DNA from 3 places in the Parageobacillus caldoxylosilyticus genome. Region 1 is predicted to be linked to each of the others. Evidence: riboswitches for the same ligand, from Rfam matches in the RefSeq annotation. Region 1 holds a riboswitch; each other region holds the start of a gene.
What was found. A riboswitch is a leader RNA that binds a small molecule or an ion and turns the genes downstream of it on or off. The one in region 1 is predicted to bind thiamine pyrophosphate.

Region 1 (10,127 bases):
AATATTATTGATATTACTGAAAAGATACGGTATCATGAAAGAAAATGCATACACATGGCATACTGACCGGTTAGTTAATAAGTGGTACAAATGATAGAGGCAATAGATTAAAAGGCGACATATTGTTTTACTAATGCATGGGATTGTAACCGCTTTCTATTGAAATTTTATAGATGGAGGAGAGGGGATTCCATGAATAAACGCCACTTTCCGTATTGGCCGAAACGGTTGAGCAAAACGCTGACCATTCCGGAAACGACGATCGTCGATCATTTAGAAACGACAGCGAAGCGCTACCCTCAGAAAACCGCTATCCATTATTACGGCGCCTCTTATTCTTACAAGCAATTATGGGAGCAAGTCAACACGCTCGCCGGCTATCTGCAGCAAAAGCTTTCCGTTCAGCCAGGAGACCGAGTGCTTTTATACATGCAAAATTCCCCGCAGTTTATCATTTCCTACTATGCGATTTTGCGTGCCGAAGCGATTGTTGTTCCGATTAACCCGATGAACACGTCCGAAGAACTTTCGTTTTACGTCAAAGATTGCGAAACGAAAGTCGGCATTGTCGGGCAGGAGCTGTTTGCCAAAGCGGAGCCGCTATTATCTACAACCCCGCTCGAGCATATCATCGTCGCCGCTTATTCGGACTATATTTCCGAATCTTCGCCGGTCGCGCTTCCGGATGAAGTCGCATTGCCGCGGCAAGCGTATGACCATGAACATGTTTACTATTGGGCCGATTGTTTAGAAGCAAATCTTGCGCCAAACCCATATCAAGGGCATGTTGACGATATTGCCGTGCTTCCATATACATCGGGAACAACGGGAGTGCCAAAAGGATGCATTCATCCGCACCGGACGGTCAACGCCAGCATTATTAGCGCCTATCATTGGGCGAACGTAACAAGCGATGCCGTTTGCCTTGTCACCTTGCCGCTCTTTCATGTGACGGGAATGGTTCACAGCATGCATCTTCCGATTTTTGCGGGATCGGCCATGGTGGTGATGACGCGCTGGAATCGCGACAGCGCCGCGCGCTTAATCGAATTGTACGGGTGCAGCCACTGGGTCAATATCAGCACGATGCTGATTGATTTTCTATCCAATCCTTCCTTATCAAAATATGACATTTCTTCTTTGACGAGCATCTCTGGCGGGGGCGCGCCGCTTCCGGAAGCTGTTGGCGAAAAATTATTTCAGGTGACAGGGGTGCGATATTTCGAAGGATATGGGCTTTCGGAAACGATTTCCCATACGCACTTCAACCCGCCGGACCGCCCGAAGCTGCAATGCTTAGGGGTGCCGTCCTTTGATGTCGATGCGCGCATCATTGACCCGGCGACCGGAAAAGAGCTTGGCGTCGGGGAAGTCGGGGAAATCGTCGTGCACGGTCCGCAAGTGTTTAAAGGCTATTACCGCCGCGAAAAAGAAACGGAAGAAGCGTTTATTGAACTTGACGGAAAGCGGTTTTTCCGCACTGGCGATATCGGCCGCATGGATGAGGAAGGATATTTCTTCATTGTCGACCGTGTCAAACGGATGATCAACGCGTCCGGATATAAAGTATGGCCGACGGAAGTTGAATCGCTTCTGTATAAACATCCGGCCGTCCAGCAAGCGTGCGTTGTCGGCGTCCCTGATCCGCGCCGCGGCGAGACGGTGAAGGCGTTTATTGTGCTCCAGGACGAATACGTCGGCAAAATCACAGAGGAGGAAATTATTGAATGGGCAAAAACGCAAATGGCCGCCTATAAGTATCCGCGCCTTGTCGAGTTTCGCTCGTCTTTGCCGATGACATCAAGCGGAAAATTGCTGTGGCGGAAATTGCAAGAGGAAGAGTATCAAAAATTAGAAAAAGGGGCGAAAGCATGAAAAAAGGAATGGTGGAGACCGTCTGCGGCCCTGTGCCGGCGAGCGAGCTTGGCAAAACGCTGATCCATGAGCATTTTGTCTTTGGGTATCCCGGGTTTCAAGGCGATGTGACGCTCGGACCGCTCCGCTTTGAGGAAGCGCTCGAGGCGGGAATTGCCGTCGCGCAAAAAATGATGGCCCATGGCATCCAAACCGTTGTCGATCCGACGCCGAATGACTGCGGCCGCAATCCGGAGCTGCTCCGCCGCATTTCCGAAGCGACCGGGCTGAACATTATCTGTGCAACTGGATATTATTACGAAGGCGAAGGGGCAACGCCGTATTTTAAGTTTCGCCGGCTGCTCGGTACGGCGGAAGAAGAAATATATGACATGTTTATGGCGGAAATTACAAACGGCATTGCCGGCACCGGCATTAAACCAGGCGTCATCAAACTGGCGTCAAGCAAAAACCGGATCACCGAATATGAAAAAATGTTTTTCCGCGCCGCGGCCCGCGTGCAAAAAGAAACAGGAATCGTGATTATCACCCATACGCAGGAAGGAACGATGGGGCCGGAACAGGCGGCATACTTGCTCGAGCACGGTGCCGTTCCGCAAAAGATTGTCATCGGCCATATGTGCGGAAACACCGATCCGGAATACCATAAAAAGACGCTGCAATACGGAGTGTACATCGCTTTTGACCGCTTTGGCCTTCAAGGTATGGTCGGTGCCCCAACGGATGAAGAACGGATCCGCACGTTGCTTGTTCTGCTTCGCGAAGGCTTTGCTGATAAGATTATGCTCGCTCATGATACCGTCAATATTTGGCTCGGCCGTCCGCTGCAGCTGCCAGAGCCATTTGCGACGATGACGAAAAACTGGCATGTCGAACATGTATTTGAACATATTATTCCAATTTTAACGAAAGAAGGAGTGACAGAGGAACAGCTAGAGCAAATGTTTTTGAAAAATCCTGCCGCTTTGTTTGCGTAAGCGCCGATGAAAAGGCCGTTTCCAGAAAGCAACGATCCGTTGCTTTTTGGGATGGTCTTTTTTTGTTGCACAAAAAAGATGAATATTTTTCCACTTTCGTTAGAAAATATAAGGAAGATACTGATAGACAAAGGAGGGGAAGAGGTGCCGGCAATAGAAAAGCGACTCCTATTCTTCTCATTCCTTGCGATTGCTTTGTTTGTATCGCCGTATTTTTTGCTTGGCGAGGATGCGCATATGCGAGTCCACGATAATTTAGATTCGAACATTGCCTGGTACAAAGTTGTCACTAGGAGCGGGGAACTGTTTGGCTCGGTCCATGCGGTCATCCCGCAAATCATTAACGGTCTGCCGCGCAACGCGTTCGGTACAGAGTTTAGCGGGATCGTTTGGCTTCATGCGCTGTTTCCCTCGATTTACGCCTATGGCTTAAGCCAGGCGATTACCCGCGTCTTTGCGTTTATCGGCATGTATTTGTTGCTGAGAAAGCATGTGATGCCTGGAGAAAAGTGGGGATGGGTCCGCGTTGGAGCATCGCTTGCGTTTGCGCTGACGCCGTTTTGGCCGTCGGGGATGCTGAGTACACTTGGCATGCCGCTCGCGCTATGGGCGTTTCTCAATATCCGCAACGGCGAGCGCTCATGGATAAATTATGCCGTGCTTACGTTATTGCCGTTTTATTCGAGCTTTGTGCTTGGCTTTTTCTTTTTCTTAAGCGCGCTAGGCATATGGTGGCTTGTCGATGTTCTCCGCGGAAGAGGTTGGAACTGGCGCTTTTTCTTGGCAATCGTCTATATGACGCTGCTTTATTTGGCGATTGATTACCGTCTCGTTCATTCGCTGTTATTTTCCGATGAACCGACGAGCCGTGATGAATACTTCCATGCCCGTTTGCCGCTTTGGCGGGTGATCCGCTTAATTTTCAAAAACTATATTCTCGGCCACACGCATGTGATGACGATGCATGGTCTTGTCATTCTGCCGGTGACGCTAGTTGCGTTATATATCGTCTGGAAGAAAAAAATATGGCAGCGGGAAAAATTATTTATCTTTTTGCACGTGCTCAATTTCGCGCTGTCCACCTGGTATGCGTTTTGGTTTTACAAAGGCTGGGCTCCACTGACAGAACGCTTCGACTTGTTGGATAAATTTAATTTCGCCCGCTATCACTTTTTGCGGCCGATGGTTATTTACGTGTTGTTTGCTGTCTCATTAAAAATTTTGTGGCAGCAAGGACAAGCGTGGAAAAGGCTATGTTTTGCCGCCATCGCCGCTCAGTTGGTGGTGCTCACTGCATTTAATGAAGAAATTGCCCATCGCCATAAGCCGTCGTTTCGTGAGTTTTATGCGGAAAAGCAGTTTCAAGAAATAAAAGAGTATATTGGCCGTCCTGTTCATACATACCGCGTCGCCAGCATTGGCATTCATCCGGCGATTGCGCAATATAACGGGTTTTATACGCTCGATACGTATAACAATTTTTATCCGCTTTCCTATAAGCATCAGTTCCGCCAAATCATCGCCAACGAACTCGCGAAAAACAAAAAGTTGCGCGAGTACTTCGATGAGTGGGGCGGACGCTGCTATATTTTTGTCGATGAACTGGGAAAACATTATATGTTTAAAAAGAATTCGAAACGAACGATTAAACATTTAGATCTCAACACCGATGTGTTCTATCAAATGGGCGGCCGCTACATTTTTTCGGCACTGCCGATTAAAAACGCCAGACAAAATAAGTTGGCGCTCGAAAAAGTGTTTCACTCGAAAGAGTCGGCATGGAGGATTTATTTGTACAAAGTGATGCCATAAGGAGGGAGATCCAATGGGTGAGCCGATGCTTACGATTGTCGTGCCTTGTTATAATGAAGAGGAAGTGTTGCCGGAAACGATCCGCCAGCTCCGCGCGCTGCGGGAAGCGCTCATTGCGGAAAAGCTGATTTCGGCTGACAGCACGCTCCTTTTTGTTGATGATGGGAGCCGCGATGCGACATGGGACATCATTTACAAGACAAGTTTGCGTTATCCGGAAGTAAAGGGGCTGAAACTGGCGCGCAATGCTGGTCATCAAAATGCGCTGCTGGCGGGAATGTTTGCCGCAAAAACGCGTTCGGACTGCATCGTTTCGATTGATGCCGACTTGCAGGATGATATTACGGTCATTCGCGATTTTGTCCAAAAATTCCAAGAAGGCTATGAAATTGTGTATGGGGTGCGCAAGCGGCGCGATGCCGATACGTTTTTTAAACGACATACGGCGCAAGGTTTTTATAAATTAATGAAAGCGATGGGGGTCGACCTCGTTTATAATCATGCTGATTATCGTTTAATGAGCCGGCGTGCGGTCGAGGCGCTCGAGCGGTTTGAAGAGGTGAACATGTTTTTACGCGGCATTGTTCCTTTGCTTGGCTTCCGTTCGGCAACGGTGTACTATGACCGCAAGGAACGGGTTGCCGGAACGACGAAGTATCCACTGAAGAAAATGATCGCGTTTGCCCTCGACGGAATTACATCGTTCAGCATTACGCCAATCCGCATGATTTCTCTTATCGGCTTTGTTTCTTTTTTCGTCAGCTTACTATTCGGCGTCTATTTTCTTATTTTAAAATTTACCGGCCATACGCAAACAGGATGGACGTCGCTGATCACCTCGATTTGGCTGCTTGGCGGTCTGCAGCTCATCGCCTTTGGACTGATTGGCGAATATATTGGGAAAATTTACAAAGAAACGAAACGGCGGCCCCGCTATATCGTCGATTTAGACTTATTTAATCTGCCAATGCCGCATTGTTGGCACCAGTCTTCTTCCCTGCCTGAAGGGGTAGGAGTGCAGGAAATTCCGCCTCATCGCCCATCCTAATATTTTGCTTGCAATATCGAAAAAGAAAGAGTAGACTGTTTGATGAACAACGATATAGCAATGCGGGAGCTTGCGGAAGCAGGCTGAGAGTACGGCTATATTCCGCCGTTGACCGTTTGAACCTGTTTGGGTAATGCCAGCGCAGGGAAAGTGAGGATGGGGCCGCTTATACACTTTGCTTGCGCGCAAAGTGTTTTTTATTTTCACAAAAAGGAGAGGATGGGAATGGTGAATAGTCAGGAAGCGGCAAGCGTGCTGCAAAAGGTGAGACAAGCTAATCCACTTGTACATAACATCACCAATGTTGTCGTCACGAATTTTACCGCCAACGGCTTGCTGGCGCTTGGCGCCTCACCGGTGATGGCATACGCCAAAGAGGAAGTGGCCGATATGGCCAAAATAGCCGGGGCGCTTGTCTTAAATATCGGAACGCTGCATCCAGAAGAAGTGGAAGCGATGTTGATTGCCGGAAAAGCGGCGAATGAAGCCGGCGTTCCGGTTGTTTTCGATCCGGTCGGCGCTGGGGCGACGCCATACCGCACGGAGACGGCGCGCAACATTGCCGCTGCGGTCAAACTGTCCGTTATTCGCGGCAATGCCGCGGAAATCGCCAATGTCATTGGGGAAACGTGGAAGATTAAAGGGGTCGACGCCGGAGAAGGAAGCGGCGATGTCGTCGCTTTGGCGGAAAAAGCGGCGGCGCAGCTGCAAACGGTTGTTGCGATCACTGGAAAAGACGATGTTGTCACAGACGGCAAGACAACGTACGTTATCCATAACGGACATCCGCTGCTCACGAAAGTAACAGGAACGGGCTGTTTATTGACCTCTGTGATCGGCGCTTTTGCCGCGGTGGAACAAGATGTGCTGAAAGCAGCGGCGGCCGCGCTTGTCAGCTATGGCGTCGCCGCCGAAGTCGCGGCGGGCGAAGCGGGAGAACAGGGATTTGGCAGCTTCCAAATCGCCTTTTTAAATGCGCTTTCTCGCATCGGAGCGGAGGAGATTGACCGATACGGCCGCATCGAACAAAAAGGGTAAAGAGGGGAGAAAATCATGGTATATAAAGCATTGACAATTGCTGGTTCTGACAGCGGCGGCGGCGCCGGGATTCAGGCCGATTTAAAAACATTTCAAGAATTAGGCGTATTTGGCATGTCCGCCCTCACTGCGGTAACGGCGCAAAATACGCTTGGCGTGCAGGGAGTATACCCGCTGTCGCCGGAAGCGGTCGCAAAGCAAATCGAATCGGTCGCGACGGATTTAGGAGCAGACGCAGTGAAAACAGGAATGCTTTTTAGCGCTGAAATTATTGAAGTGGTCGCTGCGAAAGTGAAACAGTTTGACTGGGATCGCCTCGTTGTCGACCCGGTTATGATCGCCAAAGGCGGCGCACCATTGCTGCAAGAAGAGGCGGTAAATGCGCTGAAAACCTATTTGTTGCCGCTTGCGATGGTCGTCACGCCAAATATTCCGGAAGCAGAAGCATTAACCGGTCTTATGATCCGCACGATGGATGACCGTAGGGAAGCGGCGCGCCGCCTTTATGAAATGGGAGTCCGATATGTGGTGATCAAAGGCGGCCACGACGATGATGGAGAGGAAACGGTCGATTTGTTATACAATGGCCGCGAGTTTTCCTATTTTACGGGCAAACGGATTGAGACGAAGCATACGCATGGAACAGGCTGCACGTTTGCCGCGGCGATCACGGCCGAGCTTGCCAAAGGAAAAACGGTGCAGGAAGCGGTGCAGACGGCGAAATCGTTCATTCAAGCCGCTATTAGCCATACGTTAGGCATCGGCCATGGTCACGGTCCGACGAACCATTGGGCGTACCGGGAAAAAAACGGTGCGGTAGGTGAGTAAAGGTGGCGCGAATAGCAAGTGAGGCAATGAGGGAACAATTGGAAGTATATTTTATCATGGGAAGCGTAAACTGTGCCAAACCGCCGGCAGAAATATTAGCGGAAGCGATTGCAGGCGGCATTACGCTTTTTCAATTCCGAGAAAAAGGAAGCGGTGCGCTAGTTGGCGAACAAAAATATGAGCTCGCCAAGCAATTGCAGCACATTTGCCAAGAGCATGGCATTCCGTTTATCGTCAATGACGATGTCGAACTAGCCCTCGCTCTCGACGCAGATGGAGTGCATATCGGGCAGGAGGATGGAGACGCGCGCATCGTCCGTGAAAAAATTGGTGATAAAATTCTTGGCGTTTCCGCGCATAATTTGCAAGAAGCACAAGCGGCAGTCGCCGCTGGCGCCGATTATATCGGCGTCGGTCCCATCTATCCGACGAAATCGAAGGAAGATGCGAAAAAAGCGCAAGGACCGGGGATCATCCGTTTGCTGCGCCGCCATGGCATCGCCATTCCGCTGGTTGCTATTGGGGGCATTACGGCGGACAATGTCGGCGAGGTCATCGCGGCAGGGGCGGACGGTGTTTCCGTGATCAGCGCCATCGCTTCTGCCCCATCTCCGGCGGTGGCTGCCAGACAGCTGGCCCAAGCAGTGCATTTAAGCAAAAAGGGTGCCCAAAAGTAAGGGCACTTTTTTTGCTTGCCTAAGAAACGGCTTGTTTTCTTTTCGGCAAACGCAGCTCTAAAAGCGGTTGTGTGATTTGTACGATCGGTTTGCTTCCAAGAAGGAACACAACGAGAAACGACAATCCTAACAGCAGCGGATAGCCGTGAACGCTCATGATAAAATTCGGAAACTTTGTCTCGTGCAAATATTTTAAAATAAACCCGTGCAATATATAAATATAAAACGTTCTTTGCCCGAACACGGAAAACGAATAACGCTGGTTTGGGATCAGAGCGAGAAAACTGATCATCATCAGTGTGCTTGCCCCATAAATCATGAGACGTCCGGCAACGCCAACCTTTTCGGGAACGCCAAGTGTATCATATGATTTAGAGCCGTACAGCCATTCCTGTGGCAAATCCGGAAAACCAAAATGAATCAGAACGAACATGGTGATGAGTGCAACAATGGAAAATAAGCGAATGCGCCATGTAAATAAGCGCTCAATCTCGCTTTTTTCAAGAAAAAATCCTAGCAAAAAGAACGGGAAAAACGTAAATGTACGCGATAGGCTCAGCCATTTTTCCGCATCAAGCATTCCGGCTCCGACCCCTAAAAGAAGGGCAAGTGACAGCGATATCGATTTTGGCATTTTGGCAAATACCCATAACAGCACGTTCCAGCTGAACAAACTGATCAAAAACCATAAACCCCAATGAGGAGTTAACAAATCAAATTCGAGCGAATCTTCTTCATATAAGAAGAAATAATAAATAGAGTAGAGCAGTTGAAAAATAAGATAGGGAACAAGCAGCTTTTTCGTAATTTTTTTAAAATATCCTTGTTGATGAAACTTTTTTGCGAAATAGCCGGAAATAAAGATGAACGCTGGCATATGGAAAAAGAAAATCCAAACGTATAAGCTATGCACCCATAGCACATTGTCGATATATGGGCGGAGAAAGTGACCGAACACAACGAGGAGCATTAATATGCATTTCGCGTTGTCAAAATAATAATCCCGCTCACTCATAGTGTCTTCCTCCCTTCTTATTTACACCAATTCGAATCATACTCCTTCTTTTTTAAGGGGTCAATAGTTGATTATTCATTTGGAAAGGTGTGGCAAGCGCATGATCGATAGGGAAGAACGGGAAACTACTGATATGACCCAGCTTTTACAAGTCATCAACGCGAAAGGGGACGAAGGGGAGATAGAACAAATTGTCCATCCCGTATGCAACGACGAGTTATTCTGGAAAAGTTTGCGCGCGTTAGCGGAAGATAGCGACAAAACAGATGAGGAAGGGAGGGAACATTTGTAATGGAAATGGTGCGTGCAAAACAAATCGCGGAGTCAGGAAAAATCGTACCAGTCACATACGAAGGCCAGCAAGTAATGATTCAACACGTGGATGAAGAACGGAAAATGGCGCGTATTTATCTCAAGAACAAACCGGAGGAAGAAATGGAAGTACCGGTTCGCCTTTTGCAAGAAGGATAGTCGTAGTCGTACATGCGGATGGCACGTTTCTTGTTTGTATGATATAATGAAAAAAAATAACTCAACATATGGAGTGAATCAAATGAACATCGGGTTTGGCGAAATTGCCCTTATCGTTTTCTTCGCGTTGTTGATTTTTGGACCGAAAAAATTGCCGGAATTGGGACAAGCGGCGGGAAAAACGTTGCGGGAATTTAAAAACGCGACAAAAGGAATCATTGACGACGAGGAACAAAAAATACAAAAATAAGGACTTGGTGCTGCATGCCAAGTCCTTATTTTTGTTCCAAATCGCACTCATGCAATGGAATGACTTTTGTTTTTTTCACGAACTTATAGCCAAGCCAGACGATAAGGAAAAGAGGCAACCCGATATAGGAAACAAG
Region 2 (10,127 bases), 920 kb from region 1:
TCCGATATCGATGCCAGTCAGTTCTTTTAATTCTTCGGCGAGCTCCGGAACGAACGCCCGGCTTTTCAATGCAAGCGGAATCAGAGGACTTTCTTCGAAAAATTCCGACTGCGCCCCAAGCATTCCCGCCGCTGCGCTGGATGCCTGACTTGCTATCCGTTCTTTTTCGAGTACGCCGACACGAAATTGTCGTTTTGCCAGTTGAAATGCAATCGATGCGCCGATAATTCCGCCGCCAACCACCAACACATCGTAATCATGACGTTCCATCAACATCCCTCTCCCCTGTTCATTTACTATGTTTGTTTGACTATATGAGCGAGCTTTTTTGCTTCCGCGACAGGATCTCTCGCCAAAAACACCGCCGACATCACGGCGATCCCATCGGCACCCGCCTGCAGCACTTGCGCTGCATTCCCCGCGTGAATGCCGCCGATTGCAATGACCGGAATATGAACGCCACCTGCAACAATCCGCAATGATTCAACTCCGCGCGGCCGCATCCCCGGCTTGCTTGCGGTCGGAAAAATATGTCCATAGATACAAAAATCTGCGCCGCTTTTCTCTGCTTCCTTCGCCTCGTCAAGCGAATGGACCGAACAGCCGACAGCCAGCGCCGGAAAATGAGGCTTTACTTGGCATACCGATAAGCTGTGGTACGCCAGCTGCACCCCTTTTACGCCAAACACCGCCGCCACATCGACGCGGTCATTGACAATGATTTTCTGCGGCGGCACCCCGCTTTCGATGAGAGCGGCAACGAACGCGGAAACCTCGCGTGCCGTTTTCCTTTTTTCCCGCACATGAATCGCGTCGATATACGGATGGATGCGGGCACAAATAGACGCAAACTGTTCGGCAGACTGTTTTCCCGTAGAAATGAGATGAAGCTGTTTTGTCATTGTGGTCCCTTGCTTTCTAGCGCACATCGGTAACCGGAATATAGGGGTAATGCACGCCGGTGTAATAAGCCGCCGCCGCTACAAAGGCGAATAGAGCGACAAGCGCGATATCGTGTTTGTTAAAGCCGATTTCATAGTAAAACGTCCGCTCTGTGCTGCTGGAAAAGCGCTTTGCTTCCATCGCCACCGCGATGCGCTGGGCACGGCGGATGCTTTGCGACAGGAGCGGAATCGCATAGCGCTTCATTTTTTCTAGCCATCCGTGGCTTGCCGTTCCCCGCACTTTTAACGCATTATGCACGGTCTGAAACTCCTCGAGCATAATCGGAAGCAAGCGCACAGCCGCCAAAAAGCTGTAAGCGTATTTCGGTTTTAACTTTAGCTGCTGCATCAAAGAATAAAACAAACGGACCGGCCTCGTCGTTAAGGAAAACAAAAGCCCAAGGAGCGCGAAGGAAAGGGCGCGGAAGCCAATATGCAGCCCGCGCAAAAAGCTTTCCTTCGTCACATGGATCAGCCCCCAGCGAAACCATGTTGTCTCCCCCTCGCCAAACATCATCATCGACGAAGCGGTCGAAACAAAGATAAGAAGAAATGGCAAAAACAATAGCAGCAAAAACTTCCACGGGTAGCCGGTAGAGAACATAAACAGCAAAAGCAGCGCAAGCGAAAAATTGATTAATACATTTGGATTATGAATAAACAATACAGCCAAAAACAGAAACAGAAGCACGATCAGTTTTAAACTTGGGTTTGTTTGGTGCAGCCATGTTTCCCGATAGCGAATATTCCATTTCATCGTCTGTTCCCCCTACACAAACAGAGCGGCTGCTGTTGACCGCTGCCCGGAAATCGATTCATCCTTGACGAGCCGCCCGTCTTCGATCACCCATCTTCTGGTGGCAAAATGCTTCACAATATTTTCGTCATGGGTGACCATAATGATGGTTGTCCCTTGTCTGCGATACGACTCTAGCAGTTCAAGAAGCGCAAACGTATTTTTCGCATCCTGTCCAAACGTCGGCTCATCAAGAAGAAAAATTTGCTGTCCGCTTACAATCGAAGCGGCGACGCTTAGACGGCGCTTTTGCCCCATGGAAAGCTGATATGGATGCTGATCTTGCTGCTCATAAAGATGGAACTGCCGGAGCAGCCCTTCCACTGTTTCCGTAATCTCTTCTTCTTTCCGTTTTTCCAAGCGAAGCGAATAAGCAAGCTCTTCGCGTACAGAATTGGTGACAAACTGAAATTCCGGATTTTGAAAGACAAAGGCAAGCAAACGGTGCAGCTGTTTCAGCTGCTTGCTGTCTTTGCCGTATAGCTCATACGTTCCATCAGTGCGGATCAGCTTCATGAGCGCATGCAAGAGCGTGCTTTTTCCGGCGCCATTTTTGCCCGTGACAGCAATCCACTCCCCTGCATGTACGGTCGCTTCTTCAACGCGGATTTTCACCTCATTGGAGCGATAGCCTTGAAATTGGCGGAGATATATCCTTTTCTCCCCGCCGCTTTCCGTTTTTTGGCGCTGCCGCTTTGCCATATACTCCTCCCATACGCCCGGATACCAAATACCTTGAGAAGCGATGATGTCTTTATAGTTGGCAAACACCGTTTGTGCCTTGTCATCGGCGATAATTTCCCCGTCATTGTTAAATAAAATGATGCGGTCCACAAAATCGAGCACATAATCGATTTTATGTTCAACAATAATGACCGTTTTCTCTTTAGCGATTCGTTTCACCGTCTGCCAAATCTCTTTTGTTCCTTCCTCATCGATCATCGCCGTCGGCTCATCCAAAAACAGTACATCCGGCTCCAATGCCAACACAGACGCCAGCGCCAGCCGCTGTTTCATTCCTCCCGACAGCGTGTGAATATCGGTATGCGGCTCAATAAACAGCCCGACTTTTTCTAACAGCGTTTTGATTCGCTGATGCATCTCGCTTCTCGGCACACCGATGTTTTCAAGGGCAAAAGCAATTTCCTCATCGGCAAACGGCATACAAAACTGCGTGTCAGGATCTTGAAACACATATCCCCAGTTCGTCGGAAGCCGCAGACGTTCCGCTTTCATCGGCACATCGATCGAATGCGGAATCAATCCCGACAACACTTGCAATAACGTCGATTTGCCGCATCCGGATGGACCGAGCAGCAATACTTTTTCCCCTTCGTAAAACGTGAGCGATAAATCTTTAAACAGGAGCGTATCTTTGCCCGGAAATTTTAAGCGGAGCCGCTCTACAGCAGCGATTGGTTTCATCGCTTCACCGCCACCTTTTTCAGCGATCGAGCGCGTCATAATCTTCTTTCGAAGCCGGGCGCAACATTTGCGTTACCCCTGTTTTCTCTAAGGCTTTTACTAGCGAAACAGCGAAAAAGCCGGAAATGACCACCGCGCCGACAAAGCGGGCAATCAAGAATAATGCCAAATTCCAAGGCGCCAGCGCTTCAATGTATCCTTTGTAAAAATCCATCACCAGCGAGCCGATGGTCGCTCCAATCGCGCCAAGCGACACAACCAACACGTCAAATCTCTTATAACGAAATGCCGCAAACACCACTTCCGCCAACAGCCCTTGAATCACTCCGTAAATAAGTACTTCAAGCCCCCACTCGGATCCCATGATCAATTCACCGGAAGAAGCAGCAATTTCCGCCAACAGCGCAACACCTGGCTTGCGAATGAGCAAATACGCCACTGACGCGGCAATAAACCACATGCCGTAAATCAATTGATCAAGATGAAAGCCAAACACTTTCACAAAGTCGTACACTGGTCCCCAAATTTTATAAATGATGCCGAATATCACTGCAATAACAATCGTTGTCAAAATATCAGCGAGTTTCAATCCTTTAGTTGTTGTGGACATACGCTTGAATCTCCTTTCTTGCCGATGGCCATGTTTCTAAATGATAAGCCATTTCCCAAAATTCGTACTCATACTCACTGCTGATAAGAAAATGCTGCTCCATCCGCTTGCGGTCCGCTTCCGTGACCGCTTCGGCGATCGCGTCCAACCGGGCGATCTGCTCTTCTACTAAACTGCGGAACCAATCGGAGCTATACGTGCCAATCCATTTTTGATAAATCGGCTCATCTGGCTTGCAATCTTTTAATCTTTCGCCAATTTCATAATAGAGCCAGTAGCATGGCAAAATTGCGGCAATGACATCGCCCAAATGCCCTTCATACGCCGCTCTGTACATATGGGACGTGTAGGCGTATGCCGTCGGCGCCGGAATAAAAGCCGCTTTTTCTTCGTCGGTAATGCCAAGCAGTTCAGCAAATGTTTCATGCAAGGACAATTCCGCCTCGCATGTGCTCTGAGCATGATGCGCCAGCCTTGCGGTTGTCGCTAGATCTGGAGACTTCGCCGCTCCAATCGCTTGCACTCTCGCAAAATGGCGTAAATAATAGGCATCCTGCATCACATAATAGCGAAAACGCCTTAGATCAAGCGTCCCTTCTCCCAGTTCTTTTACAAACGGATGATGAAAGCTTGCCTGCCAGATCGGGTCAGCTTTTTTCCTCACTTTTTTTGCAAATGACATCCTCTTCTCCCCCTCTTTTCATAAAAATAAACGCCACTTCCTTTACAAAGGCGTAAAGAAAGTGGCGTTGCATACGAGCCGTCAAAACTACAACAAAATATCGATCCACGACTGCGCTGCTCCACTTCCCTACGCTGGTATTACCCAGATCAGGTTCTAAGGGTCTCAAAGGCACACTTTGATCTCAGCCTTTCTAAAGGCCCCCCTAGTGGATTGCGTCCGTTATGAAATTTTCTCGTTTGAGTTTATCATATCACTCGGTAAATGGTTGTCAACCCTTTTTTCTATTCCACATCATTTCCGTATTCGGTATCTCAAAAAATCATCCTGCCAAATGTCGACAGACGCTGCCTTCATTGCGTCTTTGCCTGCAATTCGGTATCATAAAAACGCAAACGACTACTATCATATTGGAGTGGGTAATGTGGCGAAAGTATTTTTAAAGCGAAACCGGAAAAAACGGCTCGAGCAAGGGCATCCATGGATTTTTCAAAGTGAAGTCGATCATATTGAAGGCGATTTTGCACCGGGAGATTTCGTCGATGTATACAACCATCAGCACTACTTTTTAGCCAAAGGCTATATTAACCCAAAATCGCAAATGATTGTCCGCATATTGACGCAAAATCCCGAAGATGAGTTAAATGAGCAATTTTTCGTTGAGCGAATCCGTCAAGCATGGGCGTACCGCGAACGGATGATTCCCGGCGTCCGCTCATGCCGCGCCATTTACGGGGAAGCCGACTTTTTGCCGGGGCTGATCGTAGATAAATACGAAGACGTGCTTGTCGCGCAAATTCTTTCCCTCGGCATGGAAAAACGGAAAGACTGGATTTTGCGCGGCTTACTGGAAGTGTTTCAGCCGCGGGCGATTTATTTGCGCAATGACGTGTACGTCCGCGAACTCGAAGGATTAGAGCAGGAAAAAGGCTTTTGGTACGGCGAAGCAGAAACGGAAGTGCTCATTGAAGAAAACGGCGTCAAATATATCGTCGATATTGAAAACGGGCAAAAGACCGGGTTTTTCTTCGACCAGCGGCAAAACCGCGCGGCAATTAAACCGCTCATTGACAGCAGCACAACGGTGCTTGACTGCTTTACCCATACGGGTTCATTTATGCTGAACGCCTGCTTATACGGAGCAAAGCACGTCACCGCGGTCGATATTTCCGAACACGCGATTGAAACAGCGAAACGCAATGCGGCCTTAAACGGCTTTACGAACGTCGAATTTGTCGTCGCCAACGCTTTTGACTATTTGCGCGAAGCGGTTCGCGACGGAAAACAATGGGATGTCGTCATCATCGACCCGCCGGCGTTCGCCAAATCCGCGCATGCCGTTCCGAAAGCGCTGCGCGGCTACAAAGACATTAACTTAAACGGCTTAAAGCTTGTCAAAGACGGCGGCTTTTTCGTTACATCGAGCTGCTCGTACCATGTCCGCCCGCATATGTTCGAAGAGATGGTCGCCGAAGCGGCATTTGACGCAAAGAAAATTTTGCGGCGAGTATATTGGAACGGCGCCGGCTACGACCATCCGAAGCTGCTTGCCGCCGATGAAGGCGATTATTTAAAATTTGCGATTTATGAAGTGCGTTCGCGCCGATAATCCATCAGAACAAAAAACGCTTAGGTGGTTCAACATCCCTAAGCGTTTGCTTTTTTATGTTTTTGCAAAATATAGAGATAAAAGCTGATAGAGATGAACACAGACAAAGCCGCGGCAAGATAAATGCTGGAGTAGCCGAACCAATGGCTGATTTGCCCGAAGACCATCGCGCCGACCCCGACTCCTAAATCGAAAAAGGCAAAAAAGGTGGCGTTTGCCATTCCTTTACGGTCTCTCGCCGCCCGTTCGACAGACCATGCCTGCAACGCCGGCTGCACTGTTCCGAATCCAAGTCCGTAAAGAATTGCTGCCGTAAATAGCATCATGCTGTTCGGCAGCCATGCCAACAATAACATCGCCAGCAAAATAAGCGCGGCACCCGGAATAAATACGACCTGATGTCCTTTTTTGTCATACAATTGGCCGGCAAACGTTCTTGTTACCATTAAGGCAAGCGCATAAAGCAGAAAATACCATTGAATTCCTGAAATTCCTTTTTCTGTAGTATATAGTGGTAGAAACGAAGCAATTCCGCCAAATGTCACGGTCAGAAAAAAAAGCAGGATCGAAGGCTCTAACGCACTTTTTTCGTAAATGTCCCATTTGCGCTGTGCCTGCTTTCGCGGCGGTTCGACTTTTTTATATGTAATATTCGCAGCGAACAATAAGGAAGCCAATCCTAATGCGGCGCAAATCAAGAAAAGGGGGGTAAACGACAACACGCTGGCAAGCAATAATCCAAGCGACGGTCCAAATGCCAGCGCTAAGTTTCCTGACAGCCCGTAATATCCCATTCCTTCGCCTCTGCGGCTAGCAGGGATGATGTCCGTAGCAATCGTGCCTGAGGCAGTAGTTGAAAACCCCCAGCCGATCCCTTGAATAACCCTCATCATAAACAACAATAAAATGCTCGTAATAAAGCTGTACGATCCTACCGAAAGAACAAAGATCGCAAGCCCTAACAAAAAGACAAAACGCCGCCCCTTTGTTTCTAATGCATGACCGGCAAACGGCCGCATAATTAATGCCGAAAAGGTGAAAATCCCGACCACTAAGCCGATCAGCTGGTCATTGCCGCCAAGATGCTCAACAAACAGCGGAATTGTCGGCAATGTCATTTGAAAGCCAAGAAAAACAAAAAAGTTGGCTAAACAAATGAGGACAAAATCTTTTGTCCATATTCTTTCTTTTGTCACTGCCCATGCTTTGCTCTGTTGTATGTTCACAAAACATCCTCCCTCTAAATGGTATTTTATTTCGTACCCCTTAATATTTTGTAGTATAACATATAGCTAAAAAAATGGCGGCGAAAAAGCTTAATCACTTCTTTCTGCTACCTTTTATATTTTCTATTAACCGGCAAACAGCCTGCATGGATAAATAAAACAAAATTGGACCGCAGCCGCCAAAAATTTGTCATTGAAGCCCACCTCTCTCTATATCCAAGGGAAAAGAGACTAACCGAAATGTGGTCAGTCTCTTTACATCGTTACACTTCCAGCATTTTATGCTGCGCTTTAATCAGCTCGTAATAGGTGCCGTGCTTTCGCATCAGCTCCTCGTGCGTTCCCTGTTCGATGATTTCGCCGTGGTCAAGCACGATGATGTTATCGGCATCGCGGATCGTCGAAAGGCGGTGGGCGATAATAATCGCCGTTCTTCCTTTCAGCAGCTTTTTCAATGCTTGCTGGATAACAAGCTCCGTTTCCGTATCGATGCTTGCCGTTGCTTCATCTAAAATTAAAATTTTCGGGTCGGCAAGCAAGGTGCGCGCAAACGAAAGGAGCTGGCGCTGTCCGACCGATAAAATATTTCCGCGCTCTTCCACTTCCGTTTCATATCCGTTCGGCAGCTTCATAATAAAATCATGCGCCCCGACTGCTTTTGCCGCGGCGATGACATCCTCGTCGCTCGCGCCCGGATTGCCGAAGCGGATATTTTCCATAATCGTTCCGGAGAAAATAAACGTATCCTGCAGCACGATGCTTACCTGCGAGCGCAGGCTGGCCAGCGAAATTTGCCGAATCGGATGGCCGTCAATTTTGATGACGCCGCCGGTCGCATCGTAAAAGCGGCTGATTAAATTGGCAATCGTCGTTTTCCCCGACCCGGTATGGCCGACAAGCGCGACCGTTTCCCCCGGATGAATCGTGAGCGAAATCCCCTTTAACGCTTTCCGTTTGTCATCATAGGAAAACTCGACGTTTTCAAAATCGATGCGCCCGTGGATATGCTCGATGACAATCGGATTTTCCGCCTCGCCGACCAGCGGCCGTTCATCCAAAAACTCAAAAATCCGTTCTGATGACGCCATTCCCATTAAAATTTGATTGTACACTTGCCCAAGCCGCGAAATCGGCTCCCAAAACATGCCTAAATAGAAAGAAAAAGAAACAAACTCGCCAATCGTGCATTCGTCATGTTGAATCAAAGCCGCTCCATACCATATTAAAATCGCCGTTCCTAGCGCTGTCGTCATTTCGACAAACGGACTGAACATCGCGTTTTTCTTGACCGCTTCTTTCCAAGTAGCAAAGTTTTCTTCGTTTACCCCGTGAAAGTACTCGCTGTTCTCCTGCTCTTGCGTGAACGACTGGGTCACGCGGATGCCTTGCAGGCTTTCATTCAAATGCGAGTTTAATTTTGACTGTTTGATGCGCACCCGTTGCCAGGAAGCGCGGATTCGCTTCCGCAGGCTCGTTGAAATGAAAAACATGATCGGCAAAATCACCATAATCGCGATCGTCAGCTTCACATTGAGCGAAAGCAAAATAGTAATGATCCCGACAAGCAGCAAGACATCCGTCAGCAAATTCACCACGCCGTTGGTAAACAAGTCTTGCAGCGATGTCGTGTCATTCATGATGCGCACCAAAATCGACCCTGCGGAACGCTGTTCAAAAAAGCGGTGCGACAACATTTGCACATGCGTAAACAAATGTTTGCGCAAATCGTAAATGACGTTTTGCCCAAGCATGTTCATCCAGCGGATGCGCAAAAAATTTGCCACATATAAAAGAAGGTATAAGCCGGCAATCAAAAGAACGAGCATCGTTAACAGTTTCGTATTTTTTTGGATGATCGCTTTGTCAAACATGTACACGCCGATTAAAATCGGCAGCAGGAGCCGCACGACGGTAGCCACCATCACCGTCGTAAACGAAAGCGGCAGCAAATTCGTCACGTACGGCTTTAAATAGCCTAAAAGCCGCCACATTTGCCGCCAGTTAAACGGTTTATCAATCGCCACGTCTTGCGGGTAATGAAATCGCTCCATCACCAGCCGTTTTTTCTCTGCTATGTTCATCTTTTTCACCTACCTTGCCGTTTCCTGAAGAACTGTCGCCTGATCTCGATATTGAATATCATAAATGCGTTTATATAATCCGTTTTGCCGCAGCAGCTCCTCATGGGTGCCGCGTTCGACAATTCTGCCTTGATCCAGCACGAAAATTTCATCAGCATGTTTCAACGAAGAAATGCGGTGGGCGATAATAAACGTCGTTTTTCCTTTCATCACTTCGCGCAGCGCCGATTGGATGCGAAATTCCGTTTCCATATCGACCGCGCTTGTCGCGTCGTCTAAAATAAGAATGCTTGGATTTTTGCAAATCGCCCTGGCAATCGCAATGCGCTGCTTTTGCCCGCCGGAAAGCCCTAAGCCGCGTTCGCCAAGAATCGTGTCGTATCCCTCTGGAAGTTCCATAATAAAATCATGCGCCCCGGCCCGCTTCGCCGCTTCGATAATCTCTTCCATCGTCGCATCCGGCCGTCCGTAAGCGATATTGGCTTTAATCGTCGACGAGAATAAAAACGTTTCCTGCATGACGACGCCGACGTGGGAGCGCAGCGTTTTTAACGGATAATGCTCAATCGGGAGCCCATCAATCAAAATTTCCCCTTTGTTTCGTTCATAAAAGCGCGAAATCAAATGGGTAATGCTCGATTTTCCCGAACCGGTTGCACCGATGAGCCCGATCGTTTTCCCAGGATGTGCGTAGAAGGAGATATTTTCCAACGCCAAAGCGGCCTTGTTTCGATAATGCAAGGTGACGTTGCGG
Region 3 (10,127 bases), 1.1 Mb from region 1:
CGAGTGGAAAGTGATCGCCTTCTTCTATGCAGAAGCTTCTTCGATGGGGATGGCAAGAAACTCCCTCCTCTCAAAAAATGTAGGAGGAATCGGTTCATCCCACAGCATCCTAAGTTGACGAACCTGTAAACAACCTAACAGAAACCGTTTCGTCCAAATAAAAATAAACGGCCAGTATCATCAAGCAATGATGATGAAACTGGCCGTTGTCTACGCATGCAGATCGCCGATAAAGGCGCCGCAATAGACTACGCAGTTTTTTTCACTATCATACTTATGCAACCAGGAAGTCAGTCATGAATATTTTTTATATCGCTGCTCTTGCCATGAGTGGCGGCAAAAACGTCATGTTACAAGGATCGAATCCCCATCGATACGTATTTCAATTCGACGAATTCGAAAATCCCTTCTTTGCCGCCTTCTTTCCCCAATCCTGATTGCTTCACGCCGCCAAACGGCGCTTCGGCCACAGCCGGGAATACATCATTAATGCCGACGATGCCATATTCCAGCTTCTCCATCACACGATACGCGCGGTGAAGCGAGTCGGTAAAAATATAGGCAGCTAGACCGTACGGCGTATCGTTCGCCTGACGGATCACTTCCATCTCATCGGCAAACGGCTGCAGCGGCAGAAGCGGGCCGAACGTTTCCTCGTTCATCACTTTCATCTCTTTCGTTACATTCGCCAACACCGTTGGTTCAAAGAAATACCCTGGATACGCCCCTTCCCATCGTTTTCCGCCATAAAGAACGGAAGCTCCTTTTTGCACGGCATCGTCCAAATGGTCTTGCACTTTTCTTACCGCTTCTTCGTTAATCAATGGACCGATATCGGTTGTTTCATCCAATCCGCTGCCAATGGAAAGCTGTTGTACTTTGGCTGTTAGTTTTTTTACAAAAGCGTCCCAGACCGTCTGCTGCACATAGACGCGATTGGCGCAAATACACGTTTGCCCACAGTTGCGGAACTTGCTCGCCAGCGTCAGTTCCGCCGCCAAATCCAAATCGGCGTCCTCAAATACGATGACCGGCGCGTGGCCGCCCAGTTCCAGCGACAGTTTTTTCACTTGATCCGCGCTTCCTTTCATTAACAGACGCCCGACTTCGGTCGAACCAGTAAACGTAATCAGACGCACGTCTGGATGGCTCATCCAACACTTTCCGATCGAAACGGCATCACCAGTGACAAGGTTGACCACGCCAGGAGGAAGCCCCGCTTCTTCAAGGATTTTCACGATTCGATACGCGGTCAGCGGCGTCTCCGGCGCTGGCTTCAACACGACCGTACACCCAGCGGCAAGAGCCGGCGCGAGCTTTCGCGTAATCATGGAAGCCGGGAAATTCCAAGGGGTGATTGCGGCGACAACGCCAATTGGCTGCGGGATGACCATCAGCCGTTTATGCTTGTTCGAGGAAGGGATGATTTCTCCATAAAGACGGTTCGCTTCTTCCGCGTACCAAAGGAAATAGCTGGCGGCGGAATCGATTTCAGCGCTCGCCTCTTTCAGCGGCTTTCCTTGTTCAGACGTCAAAATAGCGGCAAGTTCTTCTTTTTGTTCCTTCATTTTTTCATAGGCGGCGTATAAAAATTGAGATCTCTCTCTTGCCGTTTTCCCTGACCATTCCGAAAACGCCTGACGGGCGGCACGCACCGCTTGCTCTGCGTCTCTTTCATCCCCATGCGAAACTTCTGTAATCGCTTCCAATGTTGCAGGATTTTGTACTAGAAGCGTTCTTCGGCTTTTGGCGTCCTGCCACGTTCCATCAATAAAAATTGTTTTTGTGTAGCGAGAAAAGGTAGTCATCGCCAATTTCCTCCAATAAAGAACAATAGTGTTTGAGCGCCTTGCCTACGACACAAATTCACTAAATAAGAGGTGATCTTCATTTCAGATGTACCATAAAAACTTCATTATCGAAATGATAGGACTACTAAAAGTCAGGAATGCATCTTTGTTCATTAAAAGAGAATTCCACATTAGCTATTTTATTAAAGAAAAGGCTTCACAAAATGATATACCTCATTAAATAAACAGAGATCCCTACATCAATGCTCTTTATTCGCTATGGAAAGTTAGATAGCGCAATGAAACTATTAACTTCTATCAATATAGACTATTTCGATACTTATTTTGAAATATATTTTATGCTTGTTTAAACAAATCCGGAATGAATTGGTACTCGAGCTAACAATATGATAATAAATTTTGCATAATTTGTAAATATATTCTTGGTATTTATTTTAAAAATTACAATATTTCTAAATAATAAAATTATTTAATTAGAGCTTTTTGATCATCGTCGAATAAACAGGAGGTGAGTTGATGGAGCAAATATTTGAACATATAGACGGAAATTAGAAAGCGTTTACAATCATGCGAAATAAAAAATTTTTTGCCCAAAAGCATTCCCAATTCCTTTGCTTAATTCTGTTCATTCCCAAACTCGTCATTTGATAAAAAGGAGTGATTTATTGATGGAAACATCGACAAAATCAATGGTTACCGCTTCTGCTGTTTTACATTCCGAAAGCGGGCTAAGACGAAAATTAAAAACCCGCCATTTAACGATGATTTCCCTCGGCGGCACCATCGGCACAGGTTTGTTTTTAGCCAGCGGCGGGATGGTGCATGCCGCGGGACCGGGCGGGGCGCTTGCCGCTTATATCGCCATCGGCGTTATGGTGTACTTTTTAATGACAAGTCTTGCCGAAATGGCTGCCTATATGCCCGTTTCCGGATCGTTCAGCACCTATGCGACGAAATTCGTCGACCCTGCGTTAGGATTTGCGTTAGGCTGGAATTATTGGTATAGCTGGGCGATTACCATTGCGGCGGAGCTTTCCGCGGTGACGATGATTATGAAATTTTGGTTTCCGAACAGTCCATCGCTTTTATGGAGCGCGCTTTGTTTAGCGATTATGTTCTTATTAAATTATTTATCCGTTAAAGGGTTTGGCGAAGCGGAATATTGGTTTTCCATTATTAAAGTGGCAACGGTAATCATCTTTTTGATTGTCAGCTTTCTGATGATCTTTGGCATCATGGGCGGCGAAGCGGTCGGCTTTAAAAACTTTACCATCAAAGATGCACCGTTTCACGGCGGCTTTATGGCGATGCTAGGAATCTTTATGGCAGCGGGATTTTCCTTCCAAGGAACAGAATTGTTAGGCGTCGCCGCCGGAGAAACAGAAAATCCGAAAGAAAGCATTCCCCGTGCCATTCGCCGGGTGTTTTGGCGCATTTTGCTGTTTTACGTGCTGGCGATTTTGGCCATCGGTTTGTTAATCCCTTATACAGATCCTAAGCTGGCTAATGACGACGTGTCGGTAAGTCCATTTACGCTTGTGTTTGACAAAGCAGGAATTGCCTTTGCCGCGTCCGTCATGAATGCAGTCATTTTAACCGCCGTATTATCCGCAGGCAACTCCGGCATGTACGCATCGACCCGCATGCTTTGGGACTTGGCCCGCGAAGGAAAGGCGCCGAAATTTTTAGCGAAATTGGATAAGCGCGGCGTGCCCGTCAATGCACTCATCGTTACTTCTTCTTTAGGAACGCTTGCGTTTTTAGCTTCATTCTTTGGCGACGGGGTTGTGTATACGTGGCTGCTTAACGCCTCGGGAATGGGGGGATTTATCGCCTGGCTTGGCATCGCCATCAGCCATTACCGTTTCCGCAAAGCGTATGTGGCACAAGGAAAAAGTCTTGATGATTTACCATATAAGGCAAAATGGTTCCCATTCGGTCCGGTATTTGCTTTTGTTCTTTGCTTGGTAGTGATTTTAGGGCAAAATTACCCGTCGTTTATTGGCGGGACGATCGACTGGTATGGATCGCTTGTTTCTTATATCGGCTTGCCTCTTTTCATCATCGTCTGGCTCGGCTATAAATTCGTGAAAAAAACAAAAGTTATTTCATTACAAGAATGCAACTTAGAGATGAAATAGAAGAAGTGGCATTATGTTAAGAAAACAGAAACCTCCGTATGTAATTTTACTTCTAATCGATTGTATGAAAATAACCAAGTTTGGTTAATGGCCATTTTTGTTAAACACGTTTTGCTTTCTGACCTTGTCAGAGAATGGAGGTGTTAGCACCTTTCATTCCCTGACAAGGAAACAGATGATCATTTACGCCGTTTTCACACATTACTCTAAAACGACTTAATTTCAAAACATTTTCTAAATCCTTTTATCAAAACACGGTAATCCGTTGAACCAGAGCCAAAGTTTTCTCTTTCAACTCGGAAATGTTCTTTTGCAACACCTATCCCTTATTGGTAAAGGGAGGAACCATGTTCGACAAACTCCTTCGCTTTTTGTTTCATCCCTTCTTCTTTAACCGCTCGTTGCAAATCATGCGAAATTTTCATCGAGCAAAATTTCGGCCCGCACATGGAACAAAAGTGGGCGATTTTCGCTCCTTCCGCCGGCAATGTTTCATCATGATATTCTCGAGCGCGATCTGGATCAAGCGAAAGGTTGAACTGGTCATTCCAGCGAAACTCAAAGCGTGCTTTCGATAGCGCATCATCCCGCTGCTGCGCGCCTGGATGTCCTTTTGCCAAATCAGCGGCATGGGCAGCGATTTTATAAGCGATGACTCCTTCGCGCACATCTTCTTTATTTGGCAGGCCTAAATGTTCTTTCGGCGTGACATAACAAAGCATGGCCGTTCCATACGCGCCGATAATCGCCGCGCCAATCGCCGATGTAATATGGTCATATCCCGGAGCGATGTCGGTCGTGAGCGGACCTAGCGTATAAAACGGCGCTCCTTTGCAAATTTCCACTTGCTTGTCAACGTTTTCCTTAATTTTATGCATCGGCACATGCCCCGGACCTTCAATCATCACTTGCACATCATGCTTCCACGCGATTTCCGTCAATTCTCCGAGCGTTTCTAATTCGGCAAACTGCGCTTCGTCATTGGCATCGGCAATCGAGCCTGGCCGCAGCCCGTCCCCAAGCGATACAGCGATATCATACGTTTTTAAAATCTCGCATATTTCTTCGAAATGCGTGTATAAGAAGTTTTCTTCATGATGGGCTAAACACCATTGCGCCATAATCGAGCCGCCGCGTGAAACAATGCCAGTCGTTCGGTTTACCGTCATCGGTATGTAACGAAGCAGCACCCCCGCGTGAATCGTAAAATAGTCTACCCCTTGTTCCGCCTGCTCGATCAACGTATCACGGTAAATTTCCCACGTTAAGTCTTCGACGACGCCGTTTACTTTTTCGAGCGCCTGATAAATCGGAACCGTCCCGACAGGCACTGGGGAGTTGCGAATAATATATTCTCGTGTCGCATGAATATGTTTTCCCGTCGATAAGTCCATAATCGTGTCTGCTCCCCAGCGCACCGCCCAAAGCATTTTTTCTACTTCTTCTTCAATGGATGATGTTACTGCGGAGTTGCCGATATTCGCGTTAATTTTTACATGAAAACGACTCCCGATAATCATCGGTTCACTTTCCGGATGGTTAATATTCGAAGGAATGATCGCTCTGCCTGCTGCAACTTCTTGGCGTACGATTTCCGGATCGATATTTTCACGAATCGCAACAAATTCCATCTCCGGTGTAATAATCCCTCGTTTTGCGTAATGCATTTGCGTAACGGTTTTTCCTTTTTTTGCGCGCAGCGGTTTTCTCTCGAAAGGCAGAATAATCTCTGATTGTTTCCCATTACGGAATCCGTTATCTTCCGGTTTCACTGGACGACCCTCGTATTCTTCAACGTCCCCTCTTTCTAAAATCCAGCGTTTTCTTAGCGGCGGCAATCCTTTTTGAATGTCCGGCTGAAAATCAGGATCGGTGTAAGGACCAGTTGTGTCATAAACACGAACAGGTTCATTTTCGCTGATTCCTGTTTCTGTCTTCGTCGGACTTAACGTAATTTCCCTCATTGGAACACGAATATCTGGACGTGAACCTTCGACATACACCTTTTTACTAGCGGGAAACTGCATAAAAGACGGAATGTTTTGCATGTAACTTTTCTCCTCCTTCAAAATAGTGGTGAGGACCTGAAGTTACACCAAAACGCAGGGCGAGGTAGGAGACCATATACGGAAATAAAAATCGGGTTCTCTAAGAGAACCCGATGGAATGCCAATAGCGAAACGTACGCAACAAACACATACACTTCCGCTATCTACTTCCCTACGCTGGCATAACCCAGATCAGGTTCAAAGGGTCAAAGAACTTAAGCGCGTTCTTTTCTCAGTCCAAGCTATTGGACTCCCCTAGTAGATAAGCGACAAAGCTATTTAATTTTTCTTAATATTAACACGTTTATCAAGCAATGTAAATAGTTTTATACCGTAAACCGCTTTAACATCGTTTGCATATCTTCCGCCATTTTGCTTAACGATGAGGCGGACGCAGCAATTTCCTCCATCGATGCCATTTGTTCTTGTGTCGCCGCCGAAATATTCGCTGCTCCGGAAGAAGATTGTTCCACAATCTCTGTCATGTCCTCAATGGATGCAGCTACCCGTTGCGCGTTTTCCGTCATTTGCTCGATCGCTGTGGATACTTGTTCGATTTGGGCATTGACTTCGCTGATGGATTGGCGGATTTGTTCAAACGATTGTCCAGCCGTTTGCGCAACATCGAGCCCTTGTGATACTTCGCTAACTACTGTTCCCATCGATTCGATCGCTTTTTCCGTTTCTTCTTGGATATAGCCGATCAGCTGCGAAATTTGCTGTGCGGACTGAGCAGACTGTTCCGCCAATTTGCGGACTTCATCCGCCACAACGGCGAACCCTTTTCCTTGCTCCTCGGCTCTTGCCGCCTCAATCGCCGCATTTAAAGCAAGTAAATTCGTTTGCGAAGCAATCCCTGTAATCACTTGCGTAATTTGACCGATTTCATTCGAACGCTCTCCAAGACCTTTGATAACTTGTCCAAGCGATTGGACATGCTCATAAATAAACTGCATTTGCTCTTGCATTTGTGAAATCGACTGTTTTCCGGATTGCGCTTTTGCCGATGTTTCATTTACGTTCGTTGATACGTGCTTCGTATTCGCCGCCACTTGCATAAGCGTATCAGAGATATCGTTCATCGCTAACGACGTTTCTTGCACCGTCTTCACTTGCTGTTCCGAACTTAAGGAAATCGTTTCCATTGTTGACGCAATTTGCTCCGTTGCTTTCGTCGTCTGGTCTGCGATGGCTGTTAACTGTCCGGAAAATTGCGCCATCTCATCGGAATGGCGCTGAATGATGGCAATGACTTCCTGCCACGCTTGGGCCATGTTATTGAGCGAGAGCGCGATCGGCTTTAATTGTCTTACTTCATTCATAGGAACACGTGTGGACAAATCTCCATTTGTCATTTTGTCTAAATGATGATTGATAATAGCAATGGGTGCGATAAATCGCCGATAATTCAACCTAGCAGAAATGACCCCAACAATGGCTCCAAGTAATACCGTAATCGAAAATGTCCACCAAAATGCCGCGCCATGGAGGCCATTCCCTAAACATACACCAATGATTATTAAAGCGGTACCAGGAATGACAACGAACATCGTGCGTAAAATATAGCTATATAACGACAACCCTCTCCCCTCCCTTTTTCTGTATATAAACAATTTTACTATTAATTACAGAATGCGAGCAAGAACCCTCTAGTTTTCAGCTATAGGGATGAGAGCGAGCGGCGGGCGGGAGAAGGGGTTAACCCTCTCGCGAGTCCGACATTTTTTGTAAAGACTCTTTGATTAACTTCTCAATGATCTTGCTGGCATCTGTATTCTCTTGAACAGCTTTAGTTGCTTAATCACTTCTTCATCTAAAGAAGTGGTAATTTCTTTCGTGTGTCTGAGAATTATTTTTGCATTACTACTTTCCTATTAAACACTCTCGTTTCCAAACACGCAAAATGCCTATCCGAAGCGAATAGGCATTTCCTTTATTTTCTATATAATAACAATTGCGCGATGCCAATAAAATATTCTGACTCACGAATAATATGGTTCAGCACCACTTTTGCCGTTGGATTTTGGCTTACTGCTTTGCTTTCTGTTTTTATTTGTCGGCATAGCTTAATAAAATCAAGACTTTGCTGCAAACAATGAGATACTAACTGCAGCACTTGTTGGTAAAGCTGATAAGGAACGTAATATCCCGTGCGAATGACCGACTCAATGTACCTTACTACTTGTTGATGTGTCGCAGAAAGAGCTTCTTCCCATTTTTTCAGCGCCTCGACATAAGACGGCTCCAAGCCGCTAACAAGCTCGCGAATAACGACCGTATGCTCTTCTTCTTGATGTTTCCAAAATTCCGCTTCGTCTAAAATACGCAGCGGCATTTGCTGGCCATAATAAAATTGCATATCTTCCCCCTCCCCCATTTTCATCTTTTCGTTTTATGTGTATGGGAAAAAGAGAAAAGATATACTTAGCCTCCGCTAGTATACTATCATGCTCTTACTCCTTCTCTAGCGTTTATTGTTTGATCCCTATGTATTTCCTTCATTCGTCTTTTTGCTACAAGATGATCATAAACATAGCAAGCAACGATAAATGGGATGCCGCAATATAGAGCCATGCGCTGTCCTGGAATAAACGCAAGACTGATAATAATGACTAGATTGAATGCAAAAGCAAGAAGCGGAACAAATGGATAAAGCGGTGTTTTATACTTTAGTTCACGAACGTCTCCACCTTGGCGAAGAAATGCTTTTCTTCCTAAATAATTTGATAAAGCGATCGACGCCCACACCGCCACAGCGCCAAATCCTGCAATCGACGTTAACCAAACATACACCGTATCTTCCGCGTAAATGCTGCATAATAAGGAAAGGCATCCAATTACCATACTTGCGATAAGCGCGTTAATCGGAACACCGTTTTTCGATAGTTTGCTAAAAAGCGGACTAACCATCCCTTGGCGTGACATCGACCATAATACACGCGATGTGGCATATAGGCCAGAATTGGCAACCGATAACACTGCCGTAATAATAACAAAATTGATAATGTCCGCCGCATACGGGATTCCGATACTATCAAACACAACAACGAACGGGCTTTCAACTAAACCAGCCTTTTCCCACGGGAACAGCCCGGCAAGCACAAAAATAGCTAGAACAAAGAAAAGCAAAATGCGCCATACCGTGTTGCGAATCGCTTTTGGCACCGTTTTTTCCGGCTCTTTGCTTTCTCCCGCCGCAACACCAACCAATTCCGTTCCTTGGAACGAAAAATTAACAACGATCATTGTCACAAGAATAGCACCAAGCCCCTTTGGAAATAGCCCGCCATGGTCCGTAAAATTGGAAAGCATTGGCGCTGGTTGGCCGTTTTTCATGCTAATAATGCCAAACATCGCAGCTAATCCCAAAATAATAAACAATATCACTGTTATTACTTTAATACTTGAAAACCAAAATTCAACTTCCGCAAAACTGCGTGTCGATAAAGCGTTAATCAAAAACAACAGCACCGCGAAAATAACGCACCAAACCCAAGATGGAACGTCTGGAAACCAACGTTTCATCAAAATACTTACCGTGAGTAACTCAATCCCTACCGTAACCGACCAGTTTAGCCAAGACAGCCAACCGATGCAATATCCTGCTGCTGGCGAAATAAACTTTGTCGCATACGTTTGATAAGACCCCGCGTCCGGCAACGCTACGGCTAATTCCCCGAGACATAGCATCGTTAAATACATGACAAGCCCACCGAATAAATAGGCGACAATTGCTCCTCCTGGTCCTGCTTCATGTATTGTGTAGCCCAAACCTAAAAATAACCCTGTACCAATCACTCCCCCAAGCGCAATCATAAATAAATGCCTGCTTTTTAATTCTCTCCGTAATTCTTGTGGTTGCTGCATAGCCAATCTCCCCTTGTCGTCCATCTATTTGTAAGCGCTTCACAAAAATTAGAAAGAATATTTATATTTATTTTAATATTAACATCAAAAAGAAGAAATGCAAAAACTTTTTGTTAGAATATTAAAAATATAAACTAAATACTTATTCTATCGCTCATAAAAGTATATTTACAATATTTATTAACTTATGTATATAATTTTCAAAACATAAAAATAGACATAAGCAACTTATTTGAAAAACTTGTTGCCTATGTCTGATT

Region 2: another riboswitch for thiamine pyrophosphate. It lies ahead of tenA (thiaminase II); the one in region 1 lies ahead of thiM (hydroxyethylthiazole kinase).
Region 3: another riboswitch for thiamine pyrophosphate. It lies ahead of thiC (phosphomethylpyrimidine synthase ThiC); the one in region 1 lies ahead of thiM (hydroxyethylthiazole kinase).

What each region holds. Positions count from the first base shown of each region.
Region 1 covers NZ_CP040553.1:182,884-193,010, reverse strand. Annotated here, with positions in the region: gene BV455_RS01050 (long-chain fatty acid--CoA ligase) at 193-1,875, shown strand; gene BV455_RS01045 (phosphotriesterase family protein) at 1,872-2,852, shown strand; gene BV455_RS01040 (DUF6044 family protein) at 2,997-4,664, shown strand; gene BV455_RS01035 (glycosyltransferase family 2 protein) at 4,678-5,712, shown strand; TPP riboswitch at 5,765-5,878, shown strand; gene thiM (hydroxyethylthiazole kinase) at 5,938-6,750, shown strand; gene thiD (bifunctional hydroxymethylpyrimidine kinase/phosphomethylpyrimidine kinase) at 6,766-7,578, shown strand; gene thiE (thiamine phosphate synthase) at 7,581-8,255, shown strand; gene BV455_RS01015 (acyltransferase family protein) at 8,275-9,270, opposite strand; gene BV455_RS01010 (hypothetical protein) at 9,371-9,562, shown strand; gene BV455_RS01005 (H-type small acid-soluble spore protein) at 9,562-9,741, shown strand; gene BV455_RS01000 (twin-arginine translocase TatA/TatE family subunit) at 9,824-9,991, shown strand; gene BV455_RS00995 (amino acid permease) at 10,017-10,127, opposite strand, start outside.
Region 2 covers NZ_CP040553.1:1,103,242-1,113,368, forward strand. Annotated here, with positions in the region: gene thiO (glycine oxidase ThiO) at 1-270, opposite strand, end outside; gene tenI (thiazole tautomerase TenI) at 297-902, opposite strand; gene BV455_RS05605 (energy-coupling factor transporter transmembrane component T family protein) at 919-1,701, opposite strand; gene BV455_RS05610 (ABC transporter ATP-binding protein) at 1,714-3,165, opposite strand; gene BV455_RS05615 (ECF transporter S component) at 3,185-3,775, opposite strand; gene tenA (thiaminase II) at 3,759-4,457, opposite strand; TPP riboswitch at 4,567-4,674, opposite strand; gene BV455_RS05625 (class I SAM-dependent rRNA methyltransferase) at 4,882-6,066, shown strand; gene BV455_RS05630 (MFS transporter) at 6,105-7,292, opposite strand; gene BV455_RS05635 (ABC transporter ATP-binding protein) at 7,556-9,373, opposite strand; gene BV455_RS05640 (ABC transporter ATP-binding protein) at 9,383-10,127, opposite strand, start outside.
Region 3 covers NZ_CP040553.1:1,315,948-1,326,074, forward strand. Annotated here, with positions in the region: gene BV455_RS06755 (NAD-dependent succinate-semialdehyde dehydrogenase) at 351-1,808, opposite strand; gene BV455_RS06760 (amino acid permease) at 2,480-3,952, shown strand; gene thiC (phosphomethylpyrimidine synthase ThiC) at 4,279-6,000, opposite strand; TPP riboswitch at 6,153-6,267, opposite strand; gene BV455_RS06770 (methyl-accepting chemotaxis protein) at 6,327-7,580, opposite strand; gene BV455_RS06775 (DUF2935 domain-containing protein) at 7,934-8,359, opposite strand; gene BV455_RS06780 (amino acid permease) at 8,446-9,867, opposite strand.